Regions from separate parts of the Leptospira hartskeerlii genome, predicted to be linked through region 2. Evidence: riboswitches for the same ligand, from Rfam matches in the RefSeq annotation. Region 2 holds a riboswitch; the other holds the start of a gene.
The links. Region 2 has a riboswitch for cobalamin ahead of CH352_RS14835 (TonB-dependent receptor). Riboswitches for the same ligand answer to the same signal wherever they lie in the genome.

Region 1: another riboswitch for cobalamin. It lies ahead of CH352_RS07435 (CbtB domain-containing protein); the one in region 2 lies ahead of CH352_RS14835 (TonB-dependent receptor).

Annotation. Positions count from the first base shown of each region.
Region 1 is NZ_NPDL01000003.1:435,162-450,306, reverse strand. Features, by position in the region: gene CH352_RS07500 (cobyrinic acid a,c-diamide synthase CobB) at 1-781, opposite strand, end outside; gene cobO (cob(I)yrinic acid a,c-diamide adenosyltransferase) at 788-1,321, opposite strand; gene cobM (precorrin-4 C(11)-methyltransferase) at 1,318-2,100, opposite strand; gene cobJ (precorrin-3B C(17)-methyltransferase) at 2,111-3,574, opposite strand; gene CH352_RS07480 (cobalt-precorrin 5A hydrolase) at 3,571-4,725, opposite strand; gene cobI (precorrin-2 C(20)-methyltransferase) at 4,712-5,479, opposite strand; gene cbiE (precorrin-6y C5,15-methyltransferase (decarboxylating) subunit CbiE) at 5,488-6,714, opposite strand; gene CH352_RS07465 (precorrin-8X methylmutase) at 6,711-7,379, opposite strand; gene CH352_RS07460 (cobalt-precorrin-5B (C(1))-methyltransferase) at 7,380-8,486, opposite strand; gene CH352_RS07455 (FAD-dependent oxidoreductase) at 8,487-9,236, opposite strand; gene CH352_RS07450 (DUF3209 family protein) at 9,245-9,619, opposite strand; gene CH352_RS07445 (CbiX/SirB N-terminal domain-containing protein) at 9,629-10,819, opposite strand; gene CH352_RS07440 (CbtA family protein) at 10,816-11,628, opposite strand; gene CH352_RS07435 (CbtB domain-containing protein) at 11,619-11,801, opposite strand; cobalamin riboswitch at 11,939-12,123, opposite strand; gene CH352_RS07430 (SDR family NAD(P)-dependent oxidoreductase) at 12,187-13,053, opposite strand; gene CH352_RS07425 (alginate export family protein) at 13,204-14,991, opposite strand.
Region 2 is NZ_NPDL01000008.1:74,306-89,450, forward strand. Features, by position in the region: gene CH352_RS14805 (RHS repeat-associated core domain-containing protein) at 1-4,875, opposite strand, end outside; gene CH352_RS14810 (LA_3334 family protein) at 5,312-6,181, shown strand; gene CH352_RS14815 (Kelch repeat-containing protein) at 6,178-7,539, shown strand; gene CH352_RS14820 (tetratricopeptide repeat protein) at 7,536-8,141, shown strand; gene CH352_RS14825 (ankyrin repeat domain-containing protein) at 8,174-8,803, opposite strand; gene CH352_RS14830 (YncE family protein) at 8,908-10,068, opposite strand; gene CH352_RS14835 (TonB-dependent receptor) at 10,069-12,171, opposite strand; cobalamin riboswitch at 12,201-12,376, opposite strand; gene lsa26 (surface adhesion protein Lsa26) at 12,554-13,294, shown strand; gene CH352_RS14845 (CapA family protein) at 13,361-14,407, opposite strand; gene CH352_RS14850 (hypothetical protein) at 14,484-14,966, opposite strand; gene CH352_RS14855 (class I SAM-dependent methyltransferase) at 15,123-15,145, shown strand, end outside.

The DNA.
Region 1 (15,145 bases), on a different contig from region 2:
AATGAAATGCTTCGTCATAGGCAACTCCGACCTTGCAAGCTTTTGTTTTCGTTTGGACCTCTTTTGATCTTTCTGTGAAAAGTGGAGGTGCAGAGTTTGCAATCTCCATGATCTTATTTATATCTAACCATTCTTCGGCTAAGTTTTTCCAGAAAGAAAGTTTTTCTTCCGTTAGAATGTCTGGACCAGCAGAATGAAGTCCCAAATGTCTTTCAGGAAAGGAATGCTCATACGATTTAGGAAATGCTCCTAAAATCTGCAAAGGAATACTTGCAGTTTCTATAATGGATAGATGGCTTTTGCTTCCTATAAAATTTGCAACAAAACCCTGGATCGGAACCTCGGGATCATAATTTTTGATACCGGAAGCAATTGCTGAGAAAGTAGCTGCCATTCCCGATGCATCTATCAATATGATCGTTGGGACTTGTAGCCATTTTGAAATTTCAGCAGTGGAACCTGATTCTGAATTTGGAGAATGTCCGTCAAATAATCCCATAACTCCTTCAATGATGGAGATGTCAGATCCTTCACTTGCACTTATGAAGCTGGAAATTACGGATTCTCTTCCCATTAGCCAGCCATCCAGATTTTGGCAAGTCTTCCCTGTGACGAAAGAATGGTATCCCGGATCTAAATAATCTGGCCCACATTTGAACACGGAAACTTTTAGGCCTCGGGCTTGGAGTGCCTTGGTAAGTGCTATTGTAAATGTGGTTTTTCCGGTACCACTTCCAGTACCGGAGATCAGGATTCTCGGTATATTAATTTGTTCTATCATGATTCTTTAATAGTCTATCCCGAGCTGAGCAGGGATCCCGTTTTTATAAGGATGTTTTGGAGATTCTACATTAGTGACCAGATCCGCCAAATCCGTTATAAGGTTAGGGCAGTTTCTGCCAGTAAGTACGATATGCAGATCTTTCGGTTTTTTGGATAAGACCTCCAAGACTTCTTCCGGCGTAAGCCATCCGTAATGAAAGGCATAAGTGATCTCATCTAGTATTAGTATTTTATAATTTTCTGAAAATATCATATCGCAGGATTTTTTCCACGCTAATCTTGCCGCCTTCTTATCTTTGTCTATATCATCACTTTCCCAAGTAAAACCGAGTCCCATTACATGAAAGTCCAGTTCCGCAATGGTTTTTGCAAATTTTCTCTCTCCTGTTTCCCATTTTCCTTTAAGAAATTGAACAACTCCGCATTTCATTCCTCTTCCTAATGCTCTGAATAGAATTCCTAAAGCAGCAGTAGTTTTTCCTTTTCCAGGTCCTGTAAATACTAAGATGAGTCCTTTTTTGTCCGCAGTAGAATTCATGTTGTTTCCGAAACAATTTGTTTCTTGTTTGCTTTTCTAAATTTATGGGAGAAATCGGAAGCATAGAGTCTTGAATCCGCAAAATCGTGACAGTCCAATACTTTTCCTACGAATATGATCGCAGTTGCTGTGATCTTTTCTTCTTTCACCTTGGAAACTATGGTTTCCAAGGTCCCGGTAATTATCTTTTGTTCCGGCCAAGTAGCCTTCTGTACAATGGATACGGGACAATTCTTGCCGTAATGAGGGATGAGTTCTTCTGCAATTTTACGAATATGTAAAACGCTTAAAAAGAATACTAAGGTGGCTCCGGTGGAGGCAAAGGTTTCTAATTTTTCTTTTGCTGGCATAGGAGTTCTTCCTTCCGCCCGAGTGATGACTACGGACTGTGAAACTTCCGGAAGAGTAAGCTCCTTGCCTAACATCGCCGCCGCAGCGGTAAATGAAGAAACTCCGGGCACGATCTCATAGGGAATTCCTAACTCATCCATTTTTCTCATTTGTTCTGCGGTAGATCCGAATATAGATGGATCTCCTGTATGGACTCTCGCAACATCTTGGTCCTTCTTCTTAGCTTCTTCTAAAATCGAAATGATATCTTCCAAGGTCATTTTAGAAGAATCTAATACAGTTGCGGTAGGAGCTGCTCTTTCTATCACTCTTTGAGGGACCAACGATCCGGTATAAAGAACGATAGGACAGGTTTCCACGAGTCTTGCACCTTTGATAGTGATCAGATCCGGATCTCCTGGACCGGCCCCGATAATATAAACTTTCATAATGATACTCTCAATCGCATTTTAAGATATTCTCTCTGAAGGAGGTCCAGACTTGTTTGGGAGAATGTCCCAGCCATCTTGCATCAGTGTATTTCCTGTTTTCCAAAAGAGTCTTTTTACTATTATCTAAAACATAATTCCAAAGCCTTTCGCTTATGGATGAATTTCTATAAATGGAAAATAGATCATAGACTTCTTCCGGAGACCCTTCCGAAGAGAAAGTTATCAAAATATCGAATCGGTTCTGAGAAACGATTTCTTGGTCTTTAATTTTTAACTCTGTCCATTTTAGATCTTGTTCGATTGAGTTCCAGAAACCGAATGTTTCTAAGTTTACAGGTCGTTTTAATTTTCCAATCAGATAGTAATCTTCAGATTTTTTATAAAGAATAGCTCCACCTATGCGTCCTAAATATTGGATATTTTCTTCCGATCTTAATTCGGAGACTTTAGTTTCTTTTTTTTGCGGAGCAATATCTAAAAATTGTAATGCCTTTAACGCGATCTTCACAGACGAATCTTGCGTTTCGATATCTGCCTCTTTTTCCGGTTTGAAAACCGTGGTGCTTGTTTTTACGAATGCACCTTGTATTTTAGTGATATTTAAATTAGGAGACGGTGATTCTTTGGCGATCCTGCTTGCGAGATCGTTTTCTGTTCTCAGGGAAACCGCTCTGTTTTGCCCAGGTTTTAGAGAACCATCTTCTAAAGAATATTTGTTTCCATATCCTCTGGGTGTTACGAAAAATCCTTCATACACAAAAGATTGAGAAGATCCAATAATTACTGTGGTATTCATCCCGATCTCGAATTCCAAAAAATGATCCAGATCCGAAAATTGGATATTCTCCTGTCTACGATATGCGCTCTTGACCAATGCGACAGGTGTGGCGCCAGGCCTATATTTTTTTATGATACGAGCAGCTTCTACAATCTGTCTCTGTCTTCTGCCCGATGCTGGATTGTACAAATTGATCACAAAATCTCCTTTGGCAGCGGATTCGATCCTGTTCTCGATCACAGTCCAAGGAGTTAAAAGATCTGAGAGTGAGATCCTGGCAGAATCATGAACCATGGGAGCTCCTACAAGAGAACCGCAGGAGCTATCCGCACTGATCCCTGGGATCATTTTGATCTCCGGAGAATCTCCTTTCTTCCAACCTGTCTTTCTTAAAACTTCGAATACGAGACCTGCCATTCCATAAACACCAGCGTCTCCGGACGAGATCAATGTAACAGTCTGTCCAGATTTTGCGGATTCTACCGCTGTTTGGGCGCGGGTGATTTCCTCTGTCATACCAGTGCGAGTGACTTGCTTTCCGCTTAGGTGATGTTTTACTAAATTGATATAAGTTGTATATCCTATGATGGAGTCCGCTTCTTTAATGGCGGATAATGCAGCAGGAGTTATATGGGAATCGTTTCCTGGACCGATCCCAACAATATTCAATTTTCCTTTTGGAGTTTCGTTCATACTTTCTCCAAACTTCCCGAGGGGATTTCAGATCTGGTTGCAAATGGGATCCTTGCTACCGCGACTGTAAGATTTTTTCCACCTTCCGTTTCTTTGTATTTTTGTTTTGTGACGAGTAATCTATCGGATCCGGAAAGAAGAAGTGCGGATGCTTCGCTTACGGAACGAGTCCCCACATATTCAGAAGCAGCTTTAGAAACTTCCGAAATCCCTCCAACTTTGTCTAAGCTTTCGGCGGAGAAGGTTATAAATTTCCATCCGTATTTCTGGGAAATTCCCAAGAACGCAGGTTCTTCTTTTTTTGCATTAACGCTTGCGATCGCTTTGACACTTTCAAAGGATAAATTATATTCTTTTAATACTTTAAGGATTCCGTTCTCCACAACTTCAGTAGGGATCCCTTTATCGCAGCCCAAGCCTAATACGAGCGACTTAGGTCTGTATATCACTGAATTAGAATATATTTCCGGAGTTTTGGTCCTGATGTCCGTTCTATCACTTGCGATCAGGAGGATTTCATATTCTTTTGGATCTATATTTTCTATATTGGTGGAATATTCTACACCCTTCGGGAGGTCTTTTCCCAAAGGCCAAAAATTCGGCTCACCTGTTTCTTGCACAAATAATACTTTGGTTTCATTTACTACTGCAGCACAGGCTCTCGTTACATTCCTATCCGGATCTTCCAAACTCCAACACAGTTCTCTTCCTAAAATATCCACAGTCAAAGTTCCTGAAACATCGGAAGCAGTTGTGATGACAGGTATGTTCTCTAAGAGATCTGAAATTTTCTGAGTAAAAAAATTGCCTCTTCCTACGTGGCCGGATAAAACGCAGATCGTAAACTTTGCCTGATCATCTATACAAAGAACTGCTGGATCTGTCTTCTTACTCACCAAGAGGGGAGAGATCATTCTAACTACCGCCCCGACACTGATCACAAAAATATGGCAATCGTATTCCATGAAAGTTTGCCGAAGCGTAGGCTCCATCGGAAGACTTAAAAGTTTGGATTCCTTGGGAGCGTTGGAGATAAATTTAGGTGAAACAAATATATCTGCCTCTTTTAGAGAATAAAATAGATCTGTTCCGGTCTTCAGGCCGTGCTTTGTAATTACGTAGATTGCGTAAGATTTTCTACTCTGAATCATCCGAAATTCCTCTTAGGACCCCTTTTCGTCTTCTAATAGAAATGATTACCATAGAAAAATAATCACAGGTTTCGTTTTTGATAGACTCTATATCTTTTACGATCCTCTGGCGGTCGGTTGTCCCATAGGAAACATAAGTTGCATTTTCCAGAATATTCTGTTCTTTTAATATTTTAATTAGTTCCGGAACCACTTGTCCGACTTTAGTCAAAACGATCGTATCAAAATCTTGGATAAGTTTTTCCAAATCTTCTAATCCATATGTGGCAGGTAAAACGCAGAATCTTTCCCTTCCGTCTGCAAGCGGTGTGAGTAAGCTGGCAGGAATTGCAGTAATAGAAGAAACCGCTGGAACTATTTCGATCTCTATGCCTGGCCATCTCTCTGGAGCTTCTTCTAATAGATAACTCCAGGAACTATATACGGAAGGGTCTCCTTGCGTGATGAATGCAACGTCTAAACCTTTTTCTAATCTCAGACCTATTTCTTTGAACGCTTTATCCCAGGCTGGGATTAGAATATTTGGATCTTTGGTCATTGGAAAATGTAAGAATAATTTCTCTTGTGTTTCATTTTCCTGAACTACGGGAGAACATACTCTCCATGAGAAGGAGGGAAGTGACTCGCTGCTCTTCGGAATTGCGAGCACAGCGGTAGAATTTAAAATATGGACCGCCCTAAGAGTAATTAGGTCCGTTGCCCCAGGTCCAACCCCGACTCCGTATAATTTTCCGTATTTTGTTTTTACATTCATAAAATATATTAAGATTTCCTGATTTTGAATATATGGATCGGATTTAACGCCTCATATCTGAGATAATCCGCGAGTTTCTGGCCTCTGGAAATATTGATTAGGCTTACTTCCGGAATTAGATCCATGTCTCGAAAAGTTTTGTAAGCCTCAGAAACATTATCTAAGGTGATTGCATTTGCCACCAAACAACCGCCTGGACTTAATCTTTCGAAGGAAAGTTCTATGATCTCTTTCATATTTCCCTTGGAGCCTCCTACGAAAACGCAGTTGGGGGAGGGCAGGTCAATTAATACCTGGGGAGCCTTTCCGTGTATTAAGAAAACATTATCCGTTTTATGTGAGAGAATGTTCTGCTGACAAATTTCTATTCCTTCCGGATCTACTTCGATTGCGTATACTTTTCCTTCTCTCGCGATCCTGGCTGCTTCTATCGAAACTGCTCCTGAGCCTGCTCCAATATCCCAAACCACGGAATTCGGTCGGATTTCCAACGCAGAGAGAGAAAGAATTCTAACTTCCCTTTTAGTGATTAATCCCTTTTTAGGAAGACGTTTTGCATATTCATCTTCTCCTAAAAAAGGGAGAAGAGGAGAAGGTTTCCAATTCGGATCCTTTCTAATAAGGATAATTACATTTAGGTCTGAAATATTTGGAGTCTCTGCCAAAGTTTCCAATTCGAATTCGCGAACCTTCTCTTCTTTTCCTCCTAAATTTTCACAAACATACGCTTTCCAATCCGTTTCAGAATAATTTAATAAATACTTTGCGATCTTAGAGGGAGAGTTTGTCTCATCAGTCAGGCAGGCAATTTTAGAAATACTTTGTAATTTTGTAATGAACCCTTCAATCGGTCTGCCATGTAGAGAAACAAAGGAGGCATCGTCCCACTTGACTCTAATTTTAGAAAAAGCATTTTGGACAGAGCTTGGAGCCGGAATGAATTCCACATGATCCTTTCCTACTTTTTTTAAGATCAGATTTCCGATCCCAAAAAATAAAGGATCTCCCGAGGCAAGAACACATATCGTGTGCTCCGCAGAAAGTTCTGCGATTTTTTCTGCGGTCCGAACAACATCATTTTTGATAATGATCCTTTCCCCATCAAATTGAGGGAAGAAGTCCAGATGCCTTTCTCCTCCGGCAAGAACTCTTGCTCTTGCGACTGCACCCATTGCTTTACTGGAGAGGCCGACACAACCGTCGTCTCCGATCCCTATAACGGTAACCGCTTTCAAAATTTTTTCTCCGTGGAAAGAAGTAGAAGAGCATGTATGATAGAAACAGCGATCGTGCTCCCTCCTTTTCGTCCTCGAGTAAGGATATAAGGGATGGAATGTTCCGATTGAAATTTAATATCTAATAAAGCCTCTTTAGATTCCGCAGCGGACACAAATCCTACCGGAACTCCGATTACAAGAGAAGGGCGAACTCCTTCTTCTTGAACTAGCCTAACAATTTCTAAGAGTGCAGTCGGCGCATTTCCGATAGCGATCACACTTCCATTCAAAAGTCCTAAACTAGAAGCCTTACGCATAGACTCTATCGCTCTTGTAGAGTTATTTTCTTTTGCTCTTTGGATCACTTTAGGATCGCTGATGAAACTATAGGTTTTACAGCCATAAGCTCCTAATCGGTCGCTGTTCAAGCCGGCGATGATCATCTGAACATCACAAATAATCGGACAGCCATTTTTCAATGCTTCGATCCCGTCGCGGATCGCATTTTGATGGATCTTCGTTAGATCTCTGTATTCAAAATCAGCGGTTGCATGTATGATCCTTCTGACAACTTCCCAATCATCTGGCGGATGAGAATGCCGTCCTGCTTCTTCATCTATAATTGCAAAAGAATTATTTTCAATTTCCCTTCCCAAGGAGGTCATTTGTCGCATATCGTTCATTTATTCCGCTTCTCCTTTGATTCCCCATCCTTCCGGAGCTTCGAATTTTCCCAGAAGTGTTCCGTCGAAATCCACCATATAAGAGGAAACCCTTAATCCTAATCCGTGTTTCGAGCAATTTTCGGAAACGATCTCACAGATCCTAGTAGTGACATAAAAATGTCCGGATTCTTTACAAATATCTAATACATGTCTTGCTGTATTTGCTGCTTCTATGTTGGAGCAAACTGTCTCTGGGATGTCCAAAGATCTTGCAATGTTCGAGAGCATCTTTGTGTTTACGGAAGAACCTCCTCTATGGGTCATCATGACGCCATCAGCCATCTTAGAAAGTTTTCCGATCATACCGACTATTATAACGTGATGGATGTCTTCTTTAATTGCAGTCTTGATCCCTGTTCCTATGAAGTCGCCCACTTGGATGAATGCGATCTCGTTCATATTTGGAAGAAGGTCCATTGCAAACTTTTCAGACTTTCCACCAGTGGTTAAAATAATACACTGTTCACCATATTCTCTAGCGACCTGTATTGCCTGTATTACACTTGCCTTATATGCTGCAGTAGAATAAGGCTTTACGATCCCGGTCGTGCCTAAGATTGAGATCCCACCGATCAGTCCCAAGCGTTCATTCATTGTTTTTTTAGCCATCTCCTGGCCGCCTGGAACACTGATTGTAACTTCCGCGCCTGAAAATGAGGAACCGATCAGCTCTTCCAATATCATTTCCGTAATATTCTTTCTAGGAACCGGATTGATTGCAGGCTCTCCGATCTCTAAGCCAAGTCCTGCTTTTGTGACTACTGCTACTCCTTCTCCACCTTTTAATACGATCTTATTTTCCTGGTTGAGTTTTACTTTAGCAGTTAGCTCGGCTCCATGAGTACAATCAGGATCATCTCCAGCATCCTTGATGATGCTACAAACCGCACTATCCTCCGAGATCTCACAACGTTTTAATTCAAAGGTGACTTTTCTTTTGTTCGGAAGAGTAGTTTCAATTTCTTTAATGATCCGGCCTAAGATAAGAACTCGGACTGCTGCTTTAGCCGCGGCAGCGGAACAGGCTCCAGTAGTGAATCCTTCTCTTAGTTCTTTGGTTGCCATTTACGCTTTTCCGAGACTCACTATCGGAGAATGAGTATTGAAGAATGCTTCCATTCCGATCCTGGATTCTAAAGTTCCTAAACGAACTAATTCAGATCTTACTTCTCTTAAAATATTTCCGTCTCCACTTAAGAATGCGTTTTCCGGAACTGTACAATCTCCTAAAATCGATTTCAAAATTTCTAATACTGAAGAGACTCTTTCCGGATCTGAAATAGGAGGGATTTGGAAGATATTTGGAAAATTAGAAACGCCTGAGAGAATATTTTTTAATTCATTTTCACTCAGAAAATCTTCCTCTTTTGTTTTGAGCCAAACTGCAGTAGTACTTTCCAGTCTTCCTGAGAATTTTTTGGAAAGGAGAAGTCCCGCAAGAGAAGTTATCCCGGTATCCGTTGCCAAAATGAGAGAGAAACCGGGAGATGGCCATGTTGGATCTCCTACAAATTTTCCCCAAGGACCAGAATATTCTAATTCATCTCCTAATTTTAACGCAGGAAGAATACTCGACGCTTTTCCCGTTCCTAAACATTTCACACAGATCCGAAAAGATTCCGTTTCCGAATCGGAAGAAAGAATAGAATAAGCTCTTTTGATAGCCTTGCCATCACTATCGTCGCCAGAGTTTAGGATAACGTATTGCCCTCCTACAAAGTCGAATGCGTGACCATCCGATCTTTCAAAATGATATATATATGAAGAAGGACTTACGTTTTCCTTATGGATTAACTTGAGAAGTTTTTGGCTCAATGTTCCTCCTAGGAAGGGTAGATCTCATGCACAAAGTCGTGCATTTCTTCTAAGTCCATGTATAAAGTTTGGAATGCTTTGGCGGAGTTCTTTAGGTCCAATTCCACCTTTTTGGTAAGTATTAAAAGAGAAGTATAATATCCCGATTTAGGATCTCCAGAAGGAAGCTTAGAAATTGTTTGTTCTAATTCTACCAAACTTGCTTCGAAAAACCGGATTAGATCGCCGAAATTATTCGAATTCGTCAAAGACTGGATTGGACCGGGAGAAGAGAGAGCCTCAGTTCCTATTTCATTCTTTTCATGTTCGATAACCGATTCATCCTTGATTCCAAGAACATTCATCATACCTAATCTTAATGCCGCTATTTCATGACAAGCCATACTATATTCCTATTGCATAATATTATCAACTAAACGAGAAACGAGTCTATCTTGTAAAAGATGTTCCGAAACCAGATCTTCCGCATCTTCCACGCTAACTTTTTGATACCAAACTCCGTCTGGATAGACTACAACTACTGGACCTTCTCCGCATCTCCCCATACATGAAGAGCGTGAAATTTTAAAATCCGATTGTCTTCCTTGTACCTTTAAAATGGATCTAATTCGTGAGACTAAGGCAGAACTTCCTTTGCTTGCGCAGTCTATATTCTCACAAACAAATATATGTTTTTGTAAATTACGATGAGGGAATAGATGAGGAGCCGCCTGGTTATGAGTTTCCAAATGGCGGATACTCCAAAGGAGCGCCTTTAATCCTCCTACTTTTTTAGAAAGACCTGGAAGTTGTGTCCTGTATTCGCAGGTATCACAAGGAAGAGATAATTTTCCGGAGATACAATCTTGTATCCTTTCATCAATGACGGAGAATAGTTCAGGATCTGGGCCTAAATAGGAAGAAACTTCGGTTTTGATCCAAGGAAATTTTTCGGAGAAGTTTTGGACCAAGGAGGAAATTTTTTGGATCAATTTTCCTCCGAATAAAAAGTAGGGGACCACCAGAAGTCTCTCCGGTCTTAACTTGGAAGCCATCTCCAAGGTATCCGGCAGAAGTGGGCTTGTTATTCCAATGAATGAAGGAAGAACAAATGAGAAAAAATTTCCTTCTTGGAACAATCTAACTGTCTTATAAAAATCTCCATTTGCATCCGGATCGGAAGAACCTCTATTTACTATGATCACTCCTGTTTTAGAGGATTGTTCTACGTTTAGAGGTAGAAATTCTTCTGCACGCTTTCTAAGTAAGGACACCATCTTAGAATGAATACCTAAGCTGCTTGCAATTTTGAAGGAATGAGTTGGAAAATCGAACTTAATCCTATCTAAGACAATTGGGATATCATTTTTGACATGACCTGAAGTATACAAAAATAGGGGAAATATTATAATATTCGAATATTCTCCGCATAATTCCTTCAACGCGGTTTCCAAATCGGGTTTTGCAAGTTCCACATAAGCATGTGATATTTTCAGATCCGGACGAGTAAGTGAATAGGCCTCAACCAAGGAAACAAATTCCAAATTGGAATTTTCTTCCCTGCTTCCATGACCTAATACCAAAACCGCAATTTCAGGCTTCATTTGAACCCCAATACCTGCCTCGGTTTCCAAAATAAGAAAAATAAAGAAGATAATAGAAACCAGAAGAGTAGATTCGTAAGTAGGGTTACATATTCGAACTGTATCCTTAATTCTTTTGGAGCGGCAAAGTTTTCAGAAATTTTAGGCGCGCCAAGATAGAATGGAAGTCCTACGAAGAAAAGGAAAAGTATGATAGCGAAAACCCATTTTAATCTATTATGGATATTTAAATAAGATAGAATTAATCGAGATGCTAAAACGCCAACTGAACTAGAACCGACGCATATATACCACCAAGCTTGTCTTTCGGGATAATCGTATGCACTGGAAGCTCTACCTGGTAATTCAGGAGGTAGTCCTAAAAATGGGATCCCAAAGAAGATTAAAAATCCACCGATCGTAAATAGAATGCTTAGGATGATCGTTTTGGATTGGGAAGGGTTTTGTAAAAATCCGTTCGGAGGAAAGAAGGTCATCCAAAGAGAAACTAGAACTCCAAAAGAAATTCCTAATAGAACTGAGCCGATTACTGTTCCAAGATTTCTTTTTTGCAAAAGTTTATCACCTTCAATATCTTCAGAGGAAGAAGTTTTCACTTTTGCATGAGAATGGGCTTCTACATGCGCGGAATGTGCATGCGTATGACCTGAATTGGAATTTTCTGATGCAGATTTAGATTCAAACTTCTCCGCTTCTAAAATCAACGGAAGATTCCAAATGCAAACCAGGATCCCTAAAACAAAACCTGATACCAGACCGGAAAATAACCCAGCCCGCAATATATCAGAAAATCCTGATCTTAATGGCATGGAAAGCCTGTCGAATGTCTTATATCATGAAAAGTATCGTGCAAATACACCATCGGTTCCAAGCCTACTGCATAGATCGTAGAAAAAGCAAGAAACCCTACTAAAACCAGAACGGAAGTTCTAAGCCATAGTCTGGCTCCCGAAAAATCCTTCGAAACGGAAATCGAGCGCATAAAAATCCCTCCTAAGAGATCTTCGCCTAACAAGATATAAGCGATATTAAAGCACAAAAGAATGAGCCTAAGCATCGCATGAACAAAAATGTTGAGTTTAGTTACGTAAGCGTCTTACATCCGAGACTGATCACGTAGCTTCAGGATTTTTGTAAGGTCGTTTTCTGACTCGAGATCGTCCTACTCAGCACGTCTTCCCAGGCTTTTACGCCCAGTGACATCTTGTGCCTTTTGTCCCTCTTACAGCGGCGGGTACCGTGACGGAATTGCACCGTCTTCCCATAGATGAGGACATCTATGTTCCTACAAAAATAGACTGAGATTTCAGGATCTATTTAGGTGAGTGATTTTGTATAGTATTTTATTTTCGTCAGAGCAAAATTCTCTATACTGCATTTCTATCTTTTTGTTTTTTCTTGTATAGTCTGGATTGTGCTGCCTTTAATTCAGAATCAGTAAGCTTAATGCTGAATTCAGGAAAATGCCTAAATAGAAAATATTGGAGCCAAGAATCCCAGCCTGTATAGCCGATGAACTTTTTGTTCGGTATCCATTTTAAGATTGCCTTTGCTACTGAATCGATTGCATGCACTTTGTTTAATGCAGAACCCATCTCAATTTCCTTACTTAATTCAGGTTTGTCAGTATTTTCCTTTTCCAAACCGGGAGTGTCTGTTGTAGGAGGAAGAAATAATTTTACTTTTACTCCATGAAGCATCATCTCTTGGCGGAAACCTTGTGCAAAACCGACTATCGCAAACTTACTCGCAGAATAAGCTCCGTATCCGTAGATGGAAAAGAACGCGAGAGTAGAGGCTAAAAATACGATCTCTCCGCTTTTTTGTTTAGCAAAATGGTCATTAAAAGCGAGCGCGCTGTTCACATGACCGAAAAAGTTTACATCCATTAGATTTCTATAAACTTCGTCTTCCAGGTCGGAAGCTTCTCCCGCTTTTGCAAAGCCGCTGCTACAAATTAAGAGGTCTAATCCCCCTAAAGTTTGGATTGCCTTTTTGGCTTCTTTTTCGAGAGCCTTTTTGTCGGAAACATCCAAAACTGCGAAGCCAAATACTGCTGTTGGAGCTCCTACAGCCTTTAATTCCTGCACAGTTTTTTCTAAATTAGATTTTCCTCTGGCAGAAACGATTACACTTGCTCCCGCCTTCGCTAATTGGATTGCAATTCCTTTGCCTATACCTGCGGAACCGCCTGTTATAAATACTTTTTTGTCTTTGTATCTGGTGAATGACATATTAGAAAATTCTCTTCAATGCGGGCAAGGTTTCTCTTTTCAGGAAACTATTCAATCTAATTCGAAACTTTTTGGATAAAGAATTTGAGAACTTGTTCCAAAAAGAAAGGAGGGGCCGAAACTTCGACCCCTCCCAGGGAAAGGATTGCCTTATAGGGAGGCGGAGACCATGAGATAAAAGAACTTAGAAGTATCATCGAATGTGTATCTATTATCCGGATTAGAAGCGAATGGATTTGTTCTTTCGTTACCGATCGCTTCCTTCGCTTTTATGAGAGAAATCCCCATCCAGATAGAAACAGATTCGGTGTAATTATGGATCCAAGTGAAATCATATTGATAAAATAATCTTCTTCCTAATCTGGAATTATCATAAGAGAACTTATCGTTAGAATAATTTTCCGTGCTTGCTCCGGTATTTGGGACTCCCGAAACCTTATACCAAGCATCTTGCAGATTTGCTTTCTGAGTATCGTAAATCGCAAATACGAACATTCCGTATTCCGTTTTGAGATTCGCTCGAATAGAATAAGACTTTATGTTTTCAAATCCAGCCATTAGGGATTGGCCGTTCATAGTATTCCAATTCGGGAAAGAGCCTGCGATCTGAGGAAATAAACTCTGCCATGTCCCCACTTTAGAATCGGATCTATTCGGATCTCCGGATGCATATGTATAACCTAAACCTAAGCGGATCCAATCGTTGACTTTGATCCCGGTATCCAAAGAGAGAAGTCTTGTATCATACTGCACCTTCTCCGTATAAATGTTTTTACCGTTAGCCGCTTTTTGATCTAGGATATCCCAGTCCGCTTTGACTCTATCCCCTGTCATTCCTGATTGCCACGCAGATTCTATCGTCCAGTCCCAAACCTTTCCCGCCGGCAAAAGGTTATTATTGGTCCGATTGGTGAATCTAAAACCGGTGGTCAATAGATCGTCTCTTTGTTTTAGGCGATTATCGAAGTCGGTAGGATTTGAATTCGGGATCCATTTTTTGGAAACTTCGAACACGTATAGATCCAGATGAGCTTCTTCTCCTAACTTGATCGTATTATAAGCACCGAAAAAATATGCCTGGTCTATGGATCCCTTGGATCTTCCGTTGCTTGTGGTCAAGCCATAAGGTGCGTCATATTGATTGGACAGGATCGTTCCGAATACATGCGATCTAAACCATTGGGAATCATGCACGAATCTAACTCCGTCGAAAGCAAAACCAGTATGTAGCCAATTTAATGGACCAACAATTTTCAGATCTCCGAAGGCGAATACCTGTCTGCCCACGAAAACTGAAACAGGAAGTTTATCAGTTTTTTTGAATACTATATAAGCTTCTCTAATATCCGTATTATTTCTAATATTCGTATTGGTAGAAGTAGCCGGAGTCAAAGTGGTCCCGGCACCTGTGCTGAGCCCGTAAGTCCAATTACCGGCATTCTGAGGAGTTTGGCTTCCTCCCCAAAGCCTACTATCTTGCATAGTGACTTTGATCGCATAATAAGGAGAAGGATCGAATAAAAACCAGAGTTGAGTATTCTGTCCTACGAAAGAGCTGTAATCATCTGTCTTCTTATTGAAGTCCGGATTCTCTCTGGCTTCGAATCTGGGACGGACAGAAACTCCCAGTTTCAAATTATCCAACCAAAACAGGTCCGACTTTTGAGTGTCCTTCATTTGTTCCGGAGTGACCAAGAGAGTTCTGAGATGATCTACCGGAATATTTCCCTTCCAAGGAGAATTGTATTTAGGTTCTGGTTTCTTAATTTTCGGATCGGTACCTTCTGTTTTATTCGTATCGGAAGAAGAGGGCAGAGGGTTCTGATTCGTTTCCTTCGCGTTTTTACTCGGATCTTCTTCCGAATATAAAGGAATACTAATAACGATAGTTATTAAGAGAAATAGAAAATTAAACTTTAGTTTCGGGATCGTATACATTCAAGACCGCCCAGGGTAAAAAATATCTTTATAAGACTTTTAGCAATTATCGTGCCAACATGTGAAAAATATGCTAATGTTGAATATTTTGGCGGATTTAATCAATTTGCTGAAATTAGAATCGAGAGTGTTCTTTTTTATGCGTTTTATAAAT
Region 2 (15,145 bases):
AATTTCAGTATCTTTAACCGAAACAAACCGACTAGGCCTACGCTTTATTAAATCATAATATATGTCCGTTCTAACACCGTTCCCCAATTGTCTTTGGATCTTAAGCTCTCCATCCTCTAAGATAGGGCCTTGGTATTGAACAATAGGAAAATCAGAACCGCTTCCGTCCCCGGGAGTTAAAGTGATCCCGGAAAGAAATCCCGCTTCGGAATATAAATTTTTTGCGATACTTCCATCGGGATAGATAGTCTCTTCTATCTGGTTTTGTTGATTATATTTTTTACGGATTACAAACTCTAGATCTTCCTCCGGTAATTTTTTTACGATTAGGTTCTGGTTCCCCTTTAGATCATATCCAAACTCCGTAGTTCCGAGCGGATCCGTAACCTTGGTCAATCTTCCGATCCCGTTCTCTTTTTCAGGATCATCATATTCATATGTATAATATATCGGCCCGGTTTCGGGAGAATCTCCTTTGACCTGAGAAACTCTGCCTAAGCTATCGTAAATGTATTGGATATTAGAACCGTTTTGATATTTCTGCTTAGATAATTTTCCTGAATTAGGATCGTATTCATATTCTATCTTGCCTGAATCAGGATTGATAACCTTGGTCTTTCTTCCCCCAAAGTCCGTCTCTATCGATGTGGTCCCACTTTCAGGATCTATAATCTCAGAAATCCTTCCTGCGGTATCATATGAATAATGTGTGGTCTTTCCTTGCTGCGTAGAAGAAATTACCTGACCGAGTGTATTTTTCTCTTCAACGGTTTCCTTAATTAGATTTCCGTTAAGAAGTTCCCTGGTTTTGGAGATCAAACCTGTAGTTTCAGATTCGATTACAGTGCCATCGTTTCTTTCACTTTTAGTTTGGTTCCCTTCCTGATCATATGTATAATCCGTCCAGGAAAAAGGATTGGATCCTTCCAGGTATGGGTCGATTTTTCTGATTACCTGGCCTTCCAAATTCCGACGAGTCTCCTCGACCAGAACGGTTCCGTTTACCAGGCTACTTCTTCTTTTAGAGACTTTGGTAATATTATTACTCAAATCTTCCTGCCAAGTCTCTCCATTACTTCTGCGGAAGATTTTTCGGACAAGCTGATTCTCTAGGTCCCCGGTGTTTTCATATTCGATTTTTTCGGACCAGTCGCTTTCCCCCGGTAGATAACTTTTTGACGGCCTTCCTTGAGAATCGTATTCCGTTCTGGAAATTCCCCCGTTTTCGTCAGTGCTGGATAATTCTAAACCGTTCGAAAGATCGTAGGATTTTAAGGCGACCTGACCCAATCCATTGGTCATCTTAAGGGGAAATTTATGTAGAATATTATCATATTCTATAGTGATCAAATTGCCGTTAGACTCTTTTACAAGGCTCGGATTCCCATATGAGTCGTAAGACTGAATTGCCTCAGTTTTCCAAACGCCGGGGTTCATCTCTTCCTTCACCGCAGATATTTGAAAATTAGAATATTCTATTACTCTATGTGAGACTAACTCTCCATTCTTCAAAACTTGAATATCTATAGGTTTTCCGAGTACACCCTCATTCCAATCATTCAGATAGGAGACATTTTCACTGGCCGTGGCACCATTGATACTCGTATCTTTTTGGACAATATTCCCGTAACTATCATAAGTTTTAGTTACTGTAGAAGATTGAAACAATTGTCCTCCACGATATACATTCTCTAAACTATCCGTTTCTAAGATCTGTATTCCACCGTTCGAGGAGAAAGATTTTTGGAAGTTCTTGCAAGATTCCGAAAGTTTGATCCCATTTCTTGATCTTACTTGAGCTGTAGGAATTCCAACAGACTCTAAAAAAGAAGAATCATATTTCGTTTCCGTAATAGAGCTGGAGATCGTATTTTTCTCCTCTATCTTCTGGAACCCCAAATATCCGGAATTTCTAAACCCACCTCTATAAAATCTAGAGTAGAAATACTTATACGAATTTTCCCCAAAGACCGAGGAACCTGCCTTCTGAGAGAGTTTAACTGTGAGAAAATCAGGAAATACTAAAGGAAAAATTTCAGGATGACTTGGATCATATAAACTCAGACCATTTGCAGTCGGGTGATCTTTAGAAAGAGAATATTCCAACTGGACACTTACATTTCCGTCGGAAACATAAGAACCGTTTTCGATCTTAGTCAAAATCCCTGCAGGAACTTCGGAACGAAATCTCAAAAGATGTAATTCTAAATTGGACTCGTAAGGAAACTGACGATAGCCGACTGTATTCACAAATGGAATACTGGAAGCCACTGAATACTGCAGAGGTCTTTTATCTCCATTCAACCCTAACAGCTCAGGCTTACCATCCTCATTGATATCCAAGGGTAAAAGATATCCTCCAGTCACCCAGGATTCGTCCCCGTCAGCGGAATAAAACAGATTTCCATCGGAGTCCGTTTTAGAATATGAGACAATCAACTTAGATTCTGAAGAATCATATCGAACAAAGTCGGATCTTCCGTCGCCATTTAGATCGATGAATTCTTTTCTATTCCTCCAATTAAAATAGGCATTATCCGAGGAACTTCCGGAGATGTTTGTAGAAGGAAGATAATCTTTCAGATCTATGGAAATTTCATAATATGTAATATTTGTAATGTTTACAGAAAAATTCCGAATAGTTACGGTTTGAGGAAGAGAATCCGAATCCTCATTGTCAGGTTCTTCCGTGGTGCTCACGTTTGCTCTGAGAATATCAGGAACTCCGTCTCCGTTCAAATCCTGCGTAAAATCCTGATTCCAATACAAAGAAAAACCGGGAAGATAATCGGAAGCGGAAGTATCGTAAACCTCTATCGTAAAATACGGATTTGAAAGATCAGAATAATTATAAGTAACCTTATCTCTGATCCCATCCCCGGTAAGATCAATTTCAACATATACCTGGCTGGAAGAGGAGGAGTTTTGTTTTTGTTTGGAAGGAAAAGCACCATTCACACTTACCGTTTGAAATGCAGCGCCTCCATTCGTTCTAAACTTTCTTCCATCAAATGGATAATAATGAATGATTCCTTGGCTTGTAGCTCCTGAAAAAAATGCAAAATCAGGATAACCATCTCCATTTAGATCTGAAATGAATTGGTCTCCATCATTTCCGAAAGATGATCTGGAAATTTCGGTTTCCTCCAATTCGATCAAATTTCCATTCTTAAAATCGTAGAATGTTAAGATCAATCTTGGATCGGAGGTCCCGCTGATCCTTAACAAATCAGGGATCCCGTTTTTATCCATGTCCACAAGTCCTTGGAAAGAACTTCCTGGATCTGTAATATTCAATAATTGTGATTTTTGGAAACCCGAACCTGTAGAAAGATATATTTGGATTTTGGTGGAAGTTTTTGCCTGTAAAAAATCAGTCTTACCATCACCATTCACGTCCGCCAAAAAATGCGATGGTTTGCTTTGTTGTAAATTTTCTGCAATCAGTTCGGAATATTCTACCGAGCTTAGATCCGGACCGTAATACACGATACCCTTGGCACCGTTCGATTTCAGAACTAAGAAATCCGTTTTACCATCTCCGTTAAAATCTCCGGGAAAAATCCTTCCCTCAGTGGTGACTCCGATCGGATTTCCTTTCGGCTCTCCGCTCACTGAGATCGGATCTAAGTTTTCAGTATCCCAAGAAGAAAGCTTAGAAACAGAAAATCTTTGGCTGTCCATATTTCCCAAAACGCGGACCATTTCAGGACTTCCGTCTCCATCAACATCCGCAGGAACTGCAAAAGACATTTCCACTCCGTTTGTGCAAATATCCTGATAATTCTCTATTCCAATCTGGCAAAGAGAAGGAGCGCTGTATTTACTTGCAACTATACAACCCCAGTCTGCAGTACAGGCGCAGAATGCAGCAGTAGTCTCGCAGGCGGACTTTACACTCGGATCGGAAGCTCTATAAGAATTTTGGAATGTTTTTCCGGAAGATTGGACATATTGGGCCTGATTGGACCGACTCGAATAAGAAAAAACGATTGGTTTATAATTTTTGCGATGAAAAGAAGAAAGAAACGTCTCTCCACCTACAATATCATAATCAAATTCGTAGACTTCGCTTAAATTTTCCGAACCTGAAGGATCTTTTGCATATACTTCAACTTTTTCTAATCTTTTCTTGCGAGAAAGTGATTTGGTCAGAGAGAAAATTTTCTCTCCGAATCTTTCAGAGTGATCCTCATAGATAAAAAGTATCCTGGCATTTCCTCTGGCATATATGATCTCTTTTGGTAAAACATCTGCAGATTGTAAATTTTCAGGATCGTATACAATATCATAACCATTTCCGAATCTATCCCTTACCTTATCCAAATAAAATGCGATAGGCACTCCATCGCTATCTAATCTGGAATTTGAACCTCCGGAAAAATTTTTGCCGTATTCATAAATAATCCCGTTTTTATCTCGGACCTTCCAAACGGAACCATCGAATTCAGCTTTGGAAAAACTTTCAAACTTGAACTTATAATTCCCATTTGTATCGAAAATCATCTCACCAAATTGAGAAGATGTGTATCCATCAGAAGATACAAAATGAACTCCCAAGTTTGGATTCTTTGAGATCTGAGGAAATCCACCCAAGGACCAACCTTTCCCTAAGATCCCTGAACCCGAACCGGAATATTGTATATTGATCGCAGGAACTATATCGCCGGTTCCTGGAGGAACTTGGATAGAAAGTGAAAACCCCGGTTTACCGTAAGAATTTACGCTAACGTCCGGAAATGGAAGAGGGATCTCGGTCTCTAATCCGAAGAATGTGGAGAAGAAGGAGTAAATCGGGCGCAGGGGATTCCAGGCTAAAAGCAGGATTGCACTACAAAATATAAGAATTACATAATATCTTCCGGTCTTAAACATTAGCTTGCCAAATCCTTCTGTAAATTTTCCGGATTTTTTTCCGGAAGGAATTAGCCGAGCTGTGAGCGATTCACCTAAAGGTGATTTTTATATCTAAGAGCACTTACACGTTTAAAATTTCCAATGTCAAACATAAATATCCCATTTTAGGATATTAAAGTCACAATATTCACATTCTTTTTTCAAATATCCTGAATTTGGATTCACGTTATTTGTATATTTTGGAATCCGGAATCCAGATTCCGCAAGAATTCTATCATTTAAAGAAAAATAAAAGATCACCAAAGGAACATACAATATTTAAAATATACTAAATTGGGATATTTTAATCGAATTCAAAATAATTTTCTTTCTTTTTACTCTAAGAAGTCACATCCCATCCATATAAGGCTCGGTCCTAATCTCTATTTCGACCTTCCTCATTTGAAATCTATTTATGTTTAAAAAGTTTATATTCGTTTTTTACGGGATCTTCTTCTTCCCTTATTATCTTTTCTCCTCAGAAATATTATTCAAGAATGGAGATGCTTTTATCGCGGAAGAAGTCTCGGAAGAAGCGGAATACATTCTTCTTTCCTGGAAGGATAAAAAATACAAAATCCCCAGGTTGGAACTCCAACGAATAGATCCCAGAAAGAAGGGACCTGATTCTTCATATCGATATTCGGAATTCAAACTAACCGACGGAACCCAGCTTAAAGGTATCTTGATCGAAAAGAAGGAGAACAAACTTATCTTAAAAACGGAACTTGGTTTTGTTGAATTAGAGAAAAGTAAAATTCCATCTCAAAATTTTGAGGAAATCTCTTCCGAGTCCCCTATACTCCCGGAGAAATACATATTAGAAACTTCTAAACAAAGAGAATGGAGGATCGGATTTTTCGGTTCCGGATATTATTCCTTGGGTGTATGGGCGCAGGCGTTTCCCCTCACATATGGAGGAGGTGCATTTTTAGAAAGAGATGCAAACTCTAAGTTTTGGTTCTATGGGCTCTCTTCCGAGGCATCTATCGGAAAGGGTAAAAACGGAAACCTAAGTGTATGGAGCCAATCTGCGTATTTTGGAAAATATTACGGAATATCTTCTCCTTATTGGCTGCTCGGATCCGGTTTCAGCAATACAGCCCGGTCCGGAGACGAAAAAACATCTGCGATCAATCCGGATCTAATTTTTGAATTCGGCTGGAATTGGCAGATTGAATCCGGATCTTCCATCCGAATAGGTATCCGTTCTCAATGTAGCATAGAAGAAGGTTCTAATTTTTGCAGATCCGGATTTAAGTTCTCTTGGGGGTTTTCTATATGAGAAGAATATATTCTGTTTTTATAATTTTCTTTCTAACCTTACATTTTTGTCTCTGCACAGCTTCCGGCCTCTCTGAAATTTTAGGAGAAGAATCTGCCAGGGCGGAATTTGCATTTGTAGCTAAATTAAGTCCGAATTCCGCAGTTTTTTCTTGGAATTGCTCGAAAGCCTCAAAAGGTACGATGTATACGAACGATGGGATCTTTCCTAACGTCCACTCTTCAAAAACTCATTTTTCAGAATGGAAAAACTTAAGTCCAAATACATCTTACAAAGTGATTTTAACCTGTGGATCACAAAAGTTAGAAGAAGGTAGTATTTTAGAATTTACCACTTGGATCTCGAATGATCCTCCAAAAACAAGAGGGATTTGGATCTTAGGAGGAATCGGGAATGACGGACTTCCGATCAGAGAAGTGGATCTATTCGATCCCGTGACGGATATTTGGTATTCTTCCATTACATATGTTCCAACTCCTCGGGCATTTGCCTCTATCGTTCATCATAAAAATAAAATATATGTGATCGGAGGAATGGAGAATGTATCCGGAACTTATGTTTCTTCTTCCAAGATAGAAGTGTATGATCCTTATGCGGATCTATGGGAAACAAAGGCTTCTTTGCCTTCCGGTTCTATCGGAGCGGTGGCAGGTTCCGTTGGAGATGAGATCTATATTCTCTCCGGATCTAATTCTACGGATATGACAAATGGCCCGGTATTTAATACAATTCTAAAGTTCTATCCGGAGCTTGGAACAAACGGTCAATGGATCTCTTTTTCTTCCGCATCTACGATATTCAGCAGAGTGGATATGTCAGGTTGCGCGATCAATGGTGTCATTTTTTATACTGGTGGTAGGACTTACAACAGCGGAAGCGCAAACTCAAGCACCGATGGTTTTGCTGCTTCTGCAAATACCACTACTTCTTTCAGCGAGCCTAGTTTGGGAGAATCCAAACATGGGGGAGGAGGAGTTTGTATTTTACCTTCTTCCCAAGATCTTTTTCCCGCAGACGGAGTTTACTTCGCAGTTGTAGGAGGTTCAACAGGTTCAGGAAATGTTTTCCAACCAGCGACTTCTATTATTCCAACAAATCGAACTGAGTTTTACCAATTAGGTTCTGGCTCCTTTTCTCTAGGCCCGAGTCTTCCTGCTTCTCTTTATTTTCCTGCAGCCCAAACTTCTTATGAGACTCGTAAAATTTTCTCTTTCGGCGGAGCTTCTTCCATTAATATTCCTGAAGATACTGTGTACTTTTTAGATTCCGGAAATCCATTGGGTTCTGCTTGGGTAACTCACACTTTGCCTATGCCTAGAAGAAGATATGCTCATAAAGCGGTTCGGATCGACAGATGAGATTACTGTTTTCGGAATCTGCAGTTTTTAGAATATTCGCATTTTGTATTCTTCTACTCTCTCCTTTATTTTTACTTTCAGAAGAAGATTCGTTAGAAGATAGATGGATTCAAGAAGGAAACATTCTATTGGAATCCGAACAATTTGAAGAAGCTGAGCTATTAGCTAATTCCATTTTAGAATCGGATCCCTCCAACTCTAAGGCAGAATTTATACTAACCCGGGCGTGGATCGGAATCGGCAAAGAAGAAAAGAAAAAAGGAGATTTCTTAAAAGCAAAAGAATATTTTGAAAAGGCCTACGAAAAATGGCCTCTGAATGAAAGTATCCGAAAGGAGCTTTCAGAGTTGAATGAGGCTCCTCGTCAGTATAAAAGATCGCTTGCGTCATTTAGAAACAATTCTATCTCACAAAGTGCATCCAATAAAAGCATAGAAGATCTAACGATTAGTATGAACGTTCTACGCTTAGAAATTGAAAAACTAAAAATCGAATTAGAAACAGAAAGATTAGAACGAACGAATGAAAACGGTTGGAATTGGACTTATTTACTTTTAGGAATACAAATCACAGTCTTATTTGCAATATTTAGAAAAATATAATATTCAGACCGGCCGGCGGAACTCTCTAAAATCTAAGCACTAAACGCAATTCCTCTTTCTGCTGCGATCTCTCTAGCAGTTTTACCGTCCTCTGTTTTTAGTTCCGGATCTGCACCTTTGTCCAATAGTAAAGAAACAATCTGTTCATTTCCTTGTCTTGAGGCTGCGATATGGAGCGGAGAAAAGCCGCCATCTTGCGTAAAATTAGGATCCGCACCATTTTCCAAAAGTAATGCAACGGCATCCGCTCTCCAAGAAGCAACAGCAGAATGTAATGCAGTATTACCGATCGATAATTTACTTTTGGATTTAGCGTTTATGTCCGCTCCCTTCTCCAACAAATATTGGATAATAGAAAGTCTTCCGAAGTGAGAAGCGAGATGTAAAGGGGTCCAACCGTCAGGACTATAAGAATGAACGATATTTGGATTGGAATCTACGAGTTCTTTAACACGATCTGAGTCTCCCAAAGCGGCCGCTTCGAATAGATTGAGCGGAATTCCTAAGGTAAGATATGAATTTACTATCTCCTCTTTGCCGTAATAGAGAGCGAATAGTACAGGAGTGATCCCTTCCGGATTTTGTTTAGAAGCAAGATCCGGATTTTCTCTCAATGAATAGATAACTTGGGCTTTATGACCGGTAGCGATCATTTGGAACATATCGGAACTCAAATGTTAGGCCTCCGAAAAACAACGAAGGATCATCCATTCTTTTAAGGCTTTGTCAATCCGGTTTCGACCTTACGTAAAGAATTCTATTGGAATTATTCTTTGAGCTGTATCAAGTCGAAAGGTTGGAGGTCCACGGAGATCGGTGCAGGAGTTAAAAGTCGATTGTCTCTCGTATCGAACATCGTAACGCCAGGCTGAGTGAATTGAGTATTAGAAACGTAAAGTATCTCGTCGTCCGCAAGCAGGATTGTGGTCAAACTCGCATCATAAGAAGAAGGGATAAAAAGTAAACTTGCCAGTTTCTGACCTGTGCTTGGATTAAATACTTGTAATGTTTTATTGAAAGAAGCATCCAGAACGCTTGCATAACCCAATTGTTCGTCTTTGATCTGTACTCCAAGTATATCCCCGCCCGCAGCAGTTTCCGGAAATAAAAAGCCCGAGCGAAAAGTCCGGGTGGAAAGACGAAATGCCACTACCCCACCGTCAATCTGGCTTAAAAAACCCATTCTATTTGCTGCGGCAAAGACCAAATGAGTCTCTCCGAAAAGTTCCAACATCTGCGGTTTGCCCACAGGATTCGGCACCGGAAATGTATAAGTAGAAATAATAGAATCTGTTACAGTATCTATCTCCAACAGAAGCGATCCCCAAGCCCCCGGAGGAAAATATCCGCTCGGATCATTTCGATCCAATCTTTGTAATACTACAAAAAGACTGGTACCTACAATCTGCATTCCGGACATTTCAGGTAGATTATCAGGAATTGCGCTTGGTTCAGAATATCCACCTAAATCGATCTGTCCTAAATTCGCTCCAGTTAAAGGATGAATAATCCTTAATATTCTAGATCCATAAAGTGATACATATGCCTTGTTTTGGCCTACAATCGCAATGTCCGTAGGATTTGTCCCGGCCCCCATGGACCATTCCGCCACTGTTTGGAAACCGAAATCCGGATCCAAAACTTGGATACTATCCCTATTTAAACGATTTAGAATATACACTCTATCATTTCCGAATCTGGCAACAGCATCGGAATGAATAGGTGTCAATCCGGGATAAGAAAGAAGAAGCTCCGGATTTAAGACCTTAAACCTTCCTCCACTCGCAAAATCAGTAGTAACAACTCCGATATTATTCGGAAGATTTGGAGTTAAGAATAGAGTGTATAAAGGTGGTCTTTCAATATCACCGCAGAAGGAAAAGAAGATAATGAAGAAAGGAAGAATGATACGTGTTTCGAATCTCACTTAAAACCTCCCACTCAAGGTGATAAACCAATTTCTTCCCGGCAAAGGATATCCTACAATATCCTCCACTCTCTTATCTCCCATATTCCTAAGATCTATGCTTAAGAGCAGTTCTCTGGGAGTCTTTTCTCCTTTTTTACTAGGATCTTCTTCTTCAGGAGAAGTATATAGTACAAGTGTAAGATATGCGTTCCAAATCTGACGTGCAGGTTGGTAATTTACATATTCGTTTGTCCTATCCTTGAAGACAGCTCCCACATATACACCTTCAAACCCAAGTTCCCAGGTTTTTCCTCTGTATGCGATCGTTCCTGAGATCTCATGTTTTGGTCGAAGAGGAAGATATTTACCGTTCAAATAAGGTGCAGGAGAAGTGTTAATCGCTTCCTGATAAGTATATTCTAATAGAAATTTCCAGCCTTTGTATTCGGTTTTATGGGAAACTTCCGCGCCATCAATTCGTGCAGAGTCCACATTTTCTGGTCTCAAAGTGAATTGAGAATTCGAAATGAATAGGATCATATCCTTGATCCTTTTCCTAAAATAGGAAATTGTAATATTAGATTTAAGCTCTCCGTTTTTATATCTTCCTGTAATACCTGCGTCCCCATTCTCACTTCTTTCAGGTTTAAGAGAATCGTTCGCGATGATCGTTCCGACTTCTCCGAATAATTCTAGGAAACTTGGGATCCTGTATTGCCTTGCGATATTGGATTTGAATTCCAAAGAATAATTTTCTTTTTCCCAAAATCTCCAGAGAAGTCCTGTTTTAGGATTCGAAAACTCGGTGGTTTTTACTGCAGAAGCGAACGGGTCTTGTTTTCTATACCAAGGTTCGTCGGATTGGAATTTATCCCTGTAAGAGTCCCAGGAAACTCCAGGAGTCAGAACTAACTTTCCGTCCAAAAACCGGAATTCGTCCTCTACTTGAAAAGTTGTGTAGGTCCTTGTTTTTCCGGGTTCGTATTTAAGATCTATATTTTGAGGAGTACTTCTGGATCTTTCAAATGTTTCTCTTTCTACCCCTGCATGGAATTTCAAAATTTGATAATATTCTAATAAATAGAAAGTAGGAGTGACCTGGAACCCGGACTGTCCCATATGCGCAGTCGAGTTAGGAGTTCCTTTTGAAAATTCAGATTTTGGATCGAATAGATCGTCGTTCGTAAATGAAGTAAAAGTCCGAGTTTCTAATCTTAATAACCCATCGAATAAACCCTTTGTATCCGTTCCCAAAGAGGATGTATTTCTAAGATATCTACGATGGACTTGCTGGGTTTGGTTACTTGCAGGTCCAGGAATCCCGTGAAATCTATAATTGAGATCATTCCAAAATTTGATCTTGGTAGCTCCGATATCCCCGCTAAGTCCGATCATACCGGAAGTCCTTTCGTACTCCGCATTTCTTCTTTTGTCAATCGTGTCGTCCAGTGGATTGACAAGCACGGTCCCGTGATTATTTAGATAGGAAAAGTTTTGGTCCGATTTTTCTCCCAACAAGAACACGCTAGTCCCGATCCCGCCATAAGTTCCTGTATGCGTTATGCTACCCTTTCCGGTATTAAAACTCCCTGCTCCGATATTAACACGAGTTTTAGGAGGGCCCGATCCCGTTCTTGTGACTAAGTTTACACTTCCACCGATCGCTGAACCGGAAAAGCCGACAGGAGCACCACTTCTATATACTTCTATACTTTGTAGATTATCGAAGGGAAGATCCGCGAGGTTTACTTCTCCTCCTTGCGCATTATTAAAAGGAACTCCATCTATAAAGATCCTGGTTTGGTTCGGGTTCGTTCCTCGAAGAGAAAGAGTAGAATAAGAACCTAATCCTCCATATCTTCTAATCCTAACCCCTGCTTCTCTTTCTAAAACGTCCGGAAGGTTCGTATAACGTGCATTGTATTGGTCCAAATCGATCGAAGTCTGAAAACCTGTTGGGTTTTTTCTGAAATTTTCGGGTTGAGAATTTGAACTGGTCTTCCCCACCACTTTTACTGTGGAAGTTTCGGTCTTCTGGGATTCTTGGGAAAATATTTGGAAGGAAAATAAAAAGAGCCCTAGATGAAGTATCTTACCGAATCGTTTGGGTCTTTTATACATTGAGGCCTTAACTCCCGAAAGCCAGAGAATTGAAAGTAGCTCGGATAGGTTTTCTGACTCACGCCAAGGTTCGGACCCTTCCCGTCTTTCGACAGTGGTCTTGTCCGACCGTTTAGGCGTTTACAGCTGCGGGTACAGTTCCGGGTTTTCACCGGATTCCCTTTTCAGATCTACTTGCAAGACCAGGTTCCCAACCCAAGTCGGAGGGGCAATCTGAAAAAGGAGACTTTGGAGAGGCCAGTGTGTAGGAACTCCTACATTTTCGAATTCTCAAAGAAATATTTTCTTGATGTAAGATAAAAATCGGAAAGGATTCACGAATTCGTGGCCCAAAGGGAATTCCCTTCGGGTCTACCTACATAACAGGGAGCACCGAACTCGAATGAAACGATTTTCATCCTTAAGATTTCTTTTATTAGGGATCTTTCTTTTAACTACCTCATCCTTATCCGCAGCCGGAACTTATTCCGAGGGTTGGACTGTTGCAAAATTGATCCAATTCGAAAGCAGAGGGGTCATCTTTGAATCCTACGAAGGTTTGTTAGAAGTTTATACTATAAACGATTCAGAAGCTTGCGACGAAATGAAAGACGAATGTTTTGTTCCAGCGAAACAAAAAATCGAATTCAGTGTTCGTCCTGAAAACGCAGATGTGGTGAACTTCTTAAGCAAAAGTTTAAACCAAGAAATTTTGGTCCAATACAGGATCCATAGATTCGAACCAATCGCTTTATCTTCGGACTACGAAGTGATCGGAGCACAACTCCAAGAAAGATCACTTCCTAAGGGTCTGCCTGATAAGATCGTAAGCAAAAGCAAATCCGGAGGAAAACGAAATTTTTCCGTTACTGGACGTATTCTAAGTTTGGAATATAAGGGAACCATGGTAGGGACTTGGGAAGGATTATATCTGGATGAGACCAGAAATAAAGTACACCCATTCTCAGTAACAGACGAAGAGATCGCGAACTTCGCTACTAACACTCTTAAATTCGGACTTAGGTACTTCATAGGAGTTTCAGTTGCCTACGTGACCGGTTGGAGAGATTCTCGTTACGATATCTATGAGATCAACTTTAAAGCACCAGCGGGAGCATTGGAACCTACCGGAAAGACCGAATAATTCACATTAACGTTTTATTAAATAGAAAGCCGATGCTGGAGTTGTTCCTGCATCGGCTTTTTTATTCTAAGGGTGGAAATTTCCATCTAACTGGATTTTAGGTCCTTTTCCCGGAAAATCAGATTTAGTTAAAGACTGGATCAGTTCCGTAGTCTTAGCATCCGGATCAGGCGCAGGGATCCCATTTTGGCTTAATTGCAATGGATGGATCTTACCTTTGATAAAATTCCCTTGTTTGTCGAGGTCCGCTTCCAAGACCAAAGAATAACCGCCATATCCTTTCGTGGAGAATACTCTATATCCTAAAAAGTTCCCTAAAGAATATGCTATCAATTTTCCTTTATACAATTCGAATGCTCTTGGTAAGTGAGGACCATGTCCAATGAATAGATCTGCACCTGCATCGATCAAAGCGTGAGAAAGTGCGACTAGGTTTCCTCTATATTCTCCGTAAAATCTTTCCTGCTCATTTTTTACGTGTAAGGCCGGTCCACCTTCCGCTCCGCCATGAACGGATATAAAAACCAATTGAGCTTTTTTCTTGGCTTCTTTTACGAGAGCAACGCCTTCTTCAATTTGGTTCACATGATTATGAGCGCTTTCCATATGACTGAATCCGATCCAAGCCACTGAAATTCCTTTTACGTTCATATATGTGATCGCACCTTTTTTTCCGGTGAATCTAACTCCCGCTTCGGAAAGATTTTTACCTGTATCTTCGAAACCTTGTTGGTGAAAATCTAAACTATGGTTGTTCGCGATGGAAACTATATCGAACCCAACATCCTTTAGGATTTTTGCATATGATGGAGGAGTTCTGAAAGCGAATATAAGAGGGCGATTGATATTTTTAGCACAATGAGGATAATCAGTCAGAGTGCTTTCAAAATTCGCAAATAGTATATCTGCACCTCTTAAACTCGGTTCAACCTGAGAGAACAAAGTGTTTTTAGGATCGGACGGAAGTTTATTCTCCGGATAATTGGTTCCCATTACCAAATCTCCCACCGCTTTGATCTTCAAAGTTTCCGGTTCTACGGATTCGATCGGCTGGCATTGAGAAAATAAAAGAGAGAGTCCCAAAAGAGAGGACAATGCAAGGATTCTATACATAGTGGAAGGATTTTAAAAACCCTATCCCTGGAAAAGCGGTTTTTCTAAGTTCGGGACGGCTTCAATTACCTACATTCTACTGAATCGTCAAAGGAAGAAATCCAGCGTCCGCACCAATTGTCAGACCGGATGTTTGGGAAGTCACTTCTCCACTCACGCTATAACGTATTATGCAAGATCCAGGATTAACCGTACTAAAATTCAAATTACTTATTGGATTATACGGAGGACTAAAAGTAAAAGGCCAAAAATTCGGAGAAGTACCGGAAGGACAAGAAGATACGTCTATATCAAAACCGACTGTCACATCATTGCTTGTCCAATCTGAGGGAACCGTTCTAAGACCTACTTGGTACGTTGCAGTTGCGCCCGCAGTTACGGATAACACCACCGGAGTAAATACGAGTAATGAATTACCTCCTCCTGTTACTAAGGAAAGTAATGCGACTGCTGCCTTCTCAGGATCCTTTTTATCTTCTTCCGAAAGACCTAAGAACTCCTTACCTACATCTGTTCCGGTAAGCACAAGCCCACAACTTATGTTATGGGCAATGAGCATAAGGAATATAAAGCTCGTAATAAATTTATTTCTAAGGCAAAGAGAGATTCGCATGATTTATGTTTAATAATAAATTTATTGAAAAAGCAAGCCTTAAAATCGGATCAGGTTCCCATTTTATGTCGGAAAACCTCGTAAACCACCGATCCTTATAGTATGCAATCTATTCCCTGCAATAC